Regions from separate parts of the Stenotrophomonas sp. LM091 genome, predicted to be linked through region 1. Evidence: riboswitches for the same ligand, from Rfam matches in the RefSeq annotation. Region 1 holds a riboswitch; the other holds the start of a gene.
What was found. A riboswitch is a leader RNA that binds a small molecule or an ion and turns the genes downstream of it on or off. The one in region 1 is predicted to bind cobalamin.

Region 1 (3,751 bases):
GCCAACCTGTCGGCGCTGGTCTACCACGCCCTGCCGCACCTGAACTGGGTCGGCTTCTACTTCTTCGATGGCAAGGAGCTGGTCGTCGGCCCGTTCCAGGGCCTGCCCGCCTGCGTGCGCATTCCGCTCGACAAGGGCGTGTGTGGCGCCGCCGCCTCGCAGCGGGTTACCCAGCGCATCGAAGACGTGGACGCCTTCCCGGGCCACATCGCCTGCGACTCGGCCTCGCGCTCGGAGCTGGTGGTGCCGCTGGTCCACAACGGCAACCTGGTCGGTGTATTCGATCTGGACAGCCCGTCGCTGGCGCGCTTCGACGCCGAGGACCAGGCCGGCCTTGAAGCGATCGCCGCCGTGTTCGTCGAGGCCCTGGGATGAGTGGCGCCAAGCTGCGCAACATCGGCCCGAAGAGCGCAGCATGGCTGCGCCAGGTCGGTCTGCGTACGCCGGAAGACCTGGTGGCGGTCGGCGCCGTGGGTGCCTTCGTCAAGGTGCGCCGTGCCGGCTTCAAGCCGAGCCTGAACCTGCTCTATTCGCTGGAAGGCGCGCTGCAGGACTGCCACTGGCAGGAACTGCCGGAAGCACGCCGCACCGTGCTGGTGGCCGAGTACGAGGCCATCATCGCCGAGCAGCCGCTGAAAAAGGCGCCGCCCGCGTCCGGCCCGGTCTACGACCGCACGGTCGAGCATCGCGACGATGAGGGCGATGAGGCACCGCCGTTCGAGAGCGACGACGAGCCTCGCTGATCCGCACGGACCGACGCATCGTCGGTCCTGCGCGCTTCATACCTGCTGCAGTTCCAGCAGCTCCCCCAGAGTTGATCGTCTTCGCGCTCCACGCGCAGCCGCAGCCGCGTGCCGTGGTCGATGCGCAGCGCCCAGCACATCGCCATCGGCAACCCGCAGACCTGCGACAGCACCATCCGCAGCGGCCCGCCATGACTGACGATCAGGGTCGGCACCGGGTCCGGATCATCCAGCAGCCGATGCAGCCCACGCGCGATGCGGCGCTCGAAGTGGCCCCAGCTTTCGCCGTGCGGCGGCGGGTTGGCGTGTGGGTCCAGATGGAACGCCGACAGCGCGTCCATCGGCAGCGCCTCCAGCGCGGCACCATCCCAGTCGCCGAAATCCAGCTCTTCCCATTCCTGGTCAGTGTCCACCCCCCGCCCGAGCGGGGCCGCCAGCGCTTCGGCGGTGCGCACGGCGCGCTGCCGCGGCGAGCACAGCACGCGCTCCCAGGACAGCGCCGCGTAGCGCGCGCACAGCGCGTCGGTGGCGCCCTCATGCAGCGGTGGATCGGTACGGCCATCGAGATGGTCGTCGCGGCCGGTGCTGGCGTGGCGGATCAGGTCGAGGATCATGCCGGGCCCCCTCTGCTGCCCGCTGCGGCCGGCCGGTGAGGGTCACGGGCGTCGGTACCGGGGTGCTGCAACCACGTCGGGGTCATGGAGATCACATCGAAAAAGCGAGGCGCATTCTAACCGGTGCGCTCCACCGGCCCGGCCGATGGCTTAGACTGCGCCCACTTTCAGGTGACCCGGGGCTGCAATGCCGCCGGGTTGAAACGGGAAGCCGGTGACGCGTCAGGCCTCGTGCCCCGCCGCCACTCCGGCGCTGCCCCCGCAACGGTAAGCGAGGAAACACCAGGCAACACGCCACTGTGCTCCGGCATGGGAAGGCGCCTGGCACGATGGCACCGCCATCGACCCGCAAGCCCGGAGACCGGCCTGGAAGACGACTGGTTGCGATGCGGCGGGCATGGCGGCGGCAAGCAGGCGCCTGCGCGTCCGCCCACCGTCGAACTCCCTGCAGCGCGATCATCCCCACCCCTTGCCGCGCGGGCGTGCGCGGTGCATGGAGTCATCGATGAAGCTGCAGATCCAAGTCCTTTCCCTGGCCGTGTTGTCGGCCCTGCCCCTGCTGGCGTCGGCCCAGGACGAGGCGACCGCGCTGGACCAGGTACTGGTCACCGCCACCCGCACCCCGATCGCCCTGCAGGACAGCATCTCGCCGGCCCAGGTGATCGACCGCGCCGAGATCGAGCGCAGCCAGGCACCGTCGCTGCAGGACCTGCTGCGCGGCCGGGCCGGCATCAACCTCAACAACAGCGGTGGCCTGGGCAAGCAGAGCTCGCTGTTCCTGCGCGGCACCAACTCGGCCCACACCCTGGTGCTGATCGACGGCGTGCGCATCAACACCGGTGACCTCGGCCTGGCCATGATCCAGGACCTTCCGCTGGCGCAGATCGAGCGCATCGAGATCGTGCGTGGCCCGCAGTCCAGCCTGTACGGCGCCGACGCGATCGGTGGCGTGATCCAGATCTTCACCCGCCGCAATGCCGGCCAGTTCGCCCCGCACCTGCAGCTCGGCGGCGGCAGCAACGGCCTGCGCGAGGCCAGCGGTGGCTTCGGTGGCAGTGGCGAGCGTGGCTGGTTCGGCACCGACATCGCCTACCAGCACACCGACGGCATCAACGCCTGCCGCGGCTCCGTCTCGCCGTTCGCCGGCTGTGGCGCCAATGAGCCCGACCGCGATGGCTACCGCAACCTGTCGATGAGCCTGCGCGGCGGCTATGCGCTGACCGATACGCTGAGCCTGGAAGGCACCGCGCTGCGCGCCGAAGGCGAGAACCACTACGACGGCTACTACAACTACTCCGAGACCCTGCAGCAGGTGCTCGGTGGCAAGCTGCGCTACACGCCCAGCGCGCGCTTCAACCTGACCGTCAATGTCGGCCGGGCCGACAACGAATCGGACAACTTCAACGGTGATACGTGGCTGGGCAACGCGCAGACCCACCGTGACAGCGCCTCGGTGCAGGCCGATATCGGCATCGCCGATGGCCAGCTGCTGAGCGCCGGCGTGGACTGGAGCCAGGACAACCTGGACGGCAGCAGTGCCGGCTATCTGGTCGACAGCCGCGACAACACCGGCGTGTTCGTGCAGTACCAGGGCCGCTTCGGCGCGCACCACCTGCAGGCCAGCGTGCGAAACGACGACAACGAGCAGTTCGGCAACCACACCACCGGCAGCCTCGGCTGGGGCCTGGAGCTGGGCAGCGGCTTCCGCCTCAACGCCAGCTACGGCACGGCGTTCAAGGCCCCGACCTTCAGCGACCTCTACGACCCGTGGAGCGGCGTGCCGACCCTGGACCCGGAAAAATCCAAGAGCGCGAACGTCGGCATTGCCCAGCAGGGCGACGGCTGGCGCTGGGGCCTGGACGTGTACGAAACGCGCATCGATGATCTGATCACGTACGACGCGACGACCTTCATGATGTCGCAGGTCGAGAAGGCCCGCATCCGCGGCGCCGAACTGACCGGTGCGATCACCGTGGCCGGGTTCGACCTCAATGCACAGCTCAGCCACACCGACCCGCGCAACCGCACCGACGGCAGCCCGCAGTTCGACAATTGGCTGGCCCGCCGCGCCCAGAACACCGCGCGCCTGGACGTGGATCGCCGCTTCGGTGACTTCCGCGCCGGCCTCACCGCCAACGGCGCCGGCAAGCGTTACGACGATGCGGCCAACACCGTGCGCCTGGGTGGCTATGGCACCGTGGACCTGCGCCTGGAATACGCGCTGAGCCGCGACTGGTCGGTACTGGGCCGCGTCAGCAATGTGTTCGACCGCGATTACGAAACCGTTGCCTGGTACAACCAGCCGGGCCGCGAGTACCGCCTGAGCGTGCGTTACCAGCCGAAATAAGCGCACGGGACGGCGGCACCGCTGCCGTCCCGCCCTCGGCAGCTGCC
Region 2 (3,751 bases), 270 kb from region 1:
CGAGTGGATGATGTCGTTGAACTCGGAGTAGCACATGTGGGTGTGGATCTGGGTCGCATCGCGCACGCCGCTGGCACTGATCCGGAACGCTTCCACCGCCCAGTCCAGGTAGTCGCGCCACTGCGCACGACGCAGCGGCAGGCCTTCGCGGATCGCCGGCTCGTCGATCTGGATCACGCCGATGCCGGCGGCCTCCAGGTCGGTCACTTCATCGCGCAGGGCCAGCGCGATCTGCCGGCAGGTGTCCGCACGGGACTGGTCATCGCGCACGAACGACCACTGCAGCACCGTCACCGGGCCGGTCAGCATGCCCTTCATCGGCCGCTGGGTGAGCGACTGCGCGTACTGCGACCAGCGCACGGTCATCGGCTGCGGGCGCGTCACATCGCCGAAGATCACCGGCGGCTTCACGCAGCGCGAGCCGTAGCTCTGCACCCAACCATTCTTGGTGAAGGCGAAGCCATCGAGCTGCTCGCCGAAGTACTCGACCATGTCGTTGCGCTCGAACTCGCCGTGCACCAGCACGTCCAGCCCGATCTGCTCCTGCACGCGCACGCAGTGTTCGGTCTGGGTGGCCAGGAACGCATCGTAATCCGCATCGGACAGCTTGCCGGACTTGTTGCGGGCACGCGCCTCACGTACTTCCAGTGTCTGCGGGAACGAGCCGATGGTGGTGGTCGGGAAGCGCGGCAGCTTCAGCGCCGCGGCCTGGGCCAGGTGGCGCTGCGGATAGCGGCTGTGGCGCTGCGCATCGGCCGGGGTCAGCGCGGCCAGGCGGGCGGCGACGGCCGGGTTGTGCACGCGTGGCGAACGACGGCGCGATTCGATGCACTCGCGCGAATGGGCGAGCGGCGCTTCGGCACGCGCCGGTGCATCGATCGCATCGGCCAGCACGCGCAGCTCGCCGAGCTTCTGCCTGGAGAACGCCAGCCAGCTGCGCAGTTCGTCGTCCAGCTTCTTTTCGTGGTCCAGATCGACCGGGGTGTGCAGCAGCGAACACGATGGCGCCAGCCACAGCGCATCGCTGCCTACATGGCCGTGGGCGTATCGCGCCAGCACCAGCGCGTTGTCCAGGTGGGTGCGCCAGATGTTGCGGCCGTTGACCAGGCCGGCCGAGAGCACGCGGCCGGCCGGCAGCGCCTTGATCACCGCATCGAGCTGTTCCGGTGCGCGCACCAGGTCCACATGCAGGCCATCGACCGGCAACGCCGCGGCCAGCGCGAGGTTGTCCTCCAACGCACCAAAGTAGGTCGCCACCAGCACCTTGGGGCGCGCGGCCTGCGCCAGTACCGCATAGGCATGTTCGAACGCGGCGCGCGTGGCCTCGTCCAGGTCCTGCACCAGCAGTGGCTCATCCAGCTGCACCCACGCCGCGCCGGCCGCCTTGAGTTCGCCGAGCAGCTGCACGTACACCGGCAGCAGCGCATCGAGCAGATCCAGCGCGTTGCTGCCATCGGTGGTCTTGGACAACCGCAGGAAGGTGACCGGCCCGATCAGCACCGGCCGGGTTTCGATCCCCAGCGCCTTGGCCTGGCGGTATTCGGCCAGCGGCTTGTCGCCGCGCACCGTGAAGGCCTGGCCGGCCTGCAGTTCCGGCACCAGGTAGTGGTAGTTGGTGTCGAACCACTTGGTCATTTCCAGCGCATGCAGGTCGATGCCATCGCGCTGCAGGCCACGCGCCATCGCGAAGTAGCCGCTCAGCGGTTCGGCATCGGCGAGCGCGCGATAACGGGACGGGATCGCATCGAACAGGAAGGCGGCATCGAGCACCTGGTCATACAGGCTGAAATCGTTGCTCGGTGGCACATCCACGCCGGCCTCGCGCTGCAGCTGCCAGTGGCGCTCGCGCAGCTCGGCCGCGGTGTCCTGCAGCGACGCGGCGCTGCTCTCGCCGGACCAGAAGGCTTCCAGCGCGCGCTTGAGTTCGCGCTTGGCACCGATGCGCGGGAAACCCAGGTTGGTAACAGTGGTCATTGGAACGTGTCCTCATTGCGTAGGGGCATTGAGGAACGAAGGAACCGCGCGCCGTCCGGGGCCTTGCAGCCCGTTCCGCCCCGCCAGCGACCTTCGCCCCCGCGGGCGAACCGGATGCCGTGAAGCGGACGCACGGGGGCAGCGCCATGCAGACGGCAGGGCGGCAGGCCCCGGCAACCTCCCCGCGGACGTTCCAGGTCGAATCAGGGGACGGTCGTGTCCCCCGGCCGGGGCCGGTATTCGGGCTGATGGACACGGGCGCGGGCGCCCACCTACTCCCTGCCGCTTCCCAGGCCCAGGGGCCCAGTGCTGTTGACAGGTGTCGTTTCCATTCACCGCTGCGGGGCAGCTCCGGAATGGGCGCGCAAGGCGCCTTCACCGGATTCCCGTTTAAATCCATCCCTTCATCTGCATGAAGAGATGGATACCTTCGGCGAGCACAAGGTAGGCCGAAGCGGAGCGATGGTCAAGTCGTCTGCGCGATCCGCCCACTGCATCCAAACCACCGCTGCCTGCGTATCTCCCTGCAAGCCCGCCCGTTTGGACCCCCATGCGCCAGCCCTTGCCCTGCCTGATCCTGCTGCTGTCGGTGAGCGCCGCCCCCGTAAGTGCCGCCGATCAGACCGTGCAGCGCCAGGAAGGCCGCGCGTACGCCACTGCCGATGGCCGCCTGCTGTATCGCGAGACCCATTGGCTGCAGGGGCCGGCGAGCGCACAGTCGCGCCTGGTGCTGTACCGCTGCAGTGACGGGCGCCCCTTCGCGCGCAAGTGGATGACCCCGCAGGGCAGCCCGCAGACGCCGGATTTCACCCTGGACGATGGTCGCGACGGATATCAGGAAGGCGTGCGCGGCCGTGCCGCCGACCGCCAGGTATCGGTCCGCGCCAGCGCCCAGGCACCCACCTTCAGCCGCGCCATCACCCTTCCTGCGGGGGCGGTAGTGGATGCCGGTTTCGATGCGGCGGTGCGCAGCCATTGGGCCGCGCTGCAGGCCGGGCAGAGCGTGGCCTTCCAGTTCCTGCTGCCCAGTCGGCAGCGCCTGGTGCCGTTGAAACTCCAGCGCACCGGCGCGGTGAGCTGGCAGGGCGAGCCGGCCGAGCAGCTGCAGATGAAGCTCGACGCCTGGTTCGGCTTCGCGGTGCCGGCGGTCACGCTGGTCTACGCCACCGCCGACCAGCGCCTGCTGCAGTTCACCGGCACCGGCAACGTCCGTGACGAGAAGGGCAGGTACCCGCAGGTGCGGGTCGAGTTTCCGGCGGCACCGGTTGCCACGCCTGCGGCCGAGTTGTCCGCCGCGCGGACGCAGCCGCTGGTGCAGACATGCGGTGCCTGATCGCCCCCTTGCAGACGGCGCCGGGAGCAACGAGGATGCCGATACGCCCGTTATCGACATTGAGCCTGCAATGCCCGAGCTGGACGCCGCCGCCGCATCACACCGCCTGGATGAACTGCTTGCCCGGGTCGCCGGCGGGGATCGCCAGGCGTTCGAATCGGTCTATCAGCTGGCCTCTGGCCGCCTGTTCGCCATCTGCCTGCATGTGCTGCGCGACCGCGGGGATGCCGAAGAGGTCCTGCAGGAGGTCTTCACCGCGGTCTGGAACAAGGCGGCGCAGTTCGACCGCGCCAAGGCGGCGGCCATGACCTGGCTGTCGATGCTGGCCCGCAACCGCGCGATCGACCGCCTGCGGGCCGCGCCGCCGCGCGCGCTGGATGATCTGTCCGTCGCCGAGGAACTCCCAGATGTCGCGCCGCAGCCGGCCCAGGTGGCCGAGCAGGC

Region 2: it holds a riboswitch for cobalamin, as region 1 does, so the genes downstream of both, metE (5-methyltetrahydropteroyltriglutamate--homocysteine S-methyltransferase) here and btuB (TonB-dependent vitamin B12 receptor) in region 1, are expected to answer to the same signal.

What each region holds. Positions count from the first base shown of each region.
Region 1 is NZ_CP017483.1:2,695,440-2,699,190, reverse strand. Features, by position in the region: gene BIZ42_RS11770 (GAF domain-containing protein) at 1-375, shown strand, start outside; gene BIZ42_RS11765 (TfoX/Sxy family protein) at 372-743, shown strand; gene BIZ42_RS11760 (histidine phosphatase family protein) at 665-1,357, opposite strand; cobalamin riboswitch at 1,510-1,742, shown strand; gene btuB (TonB-dependent vitamin B12 receptor) at 1,863-3,704, shown strand.
Region 2 is NZ_CP017483.1:2,424,390-2,428,140, forward strand. Features, by position in the region: gene metE (5-methyltetrahydropteroyltriglutamate--homocysteine S-methyltransferase) at 1-1,974, opposite strand, end outside; cobalamin riboswitch at 2,188-2,421, opposite strand; gene BIZ42_RS10520 (hypothetical protein) at 2,525-3,307, shown strand; gene BIZ42_RS10525 (sigma-70 family RNA polymerase sigma factor) at 3,378-3,751, shown strand, end outside.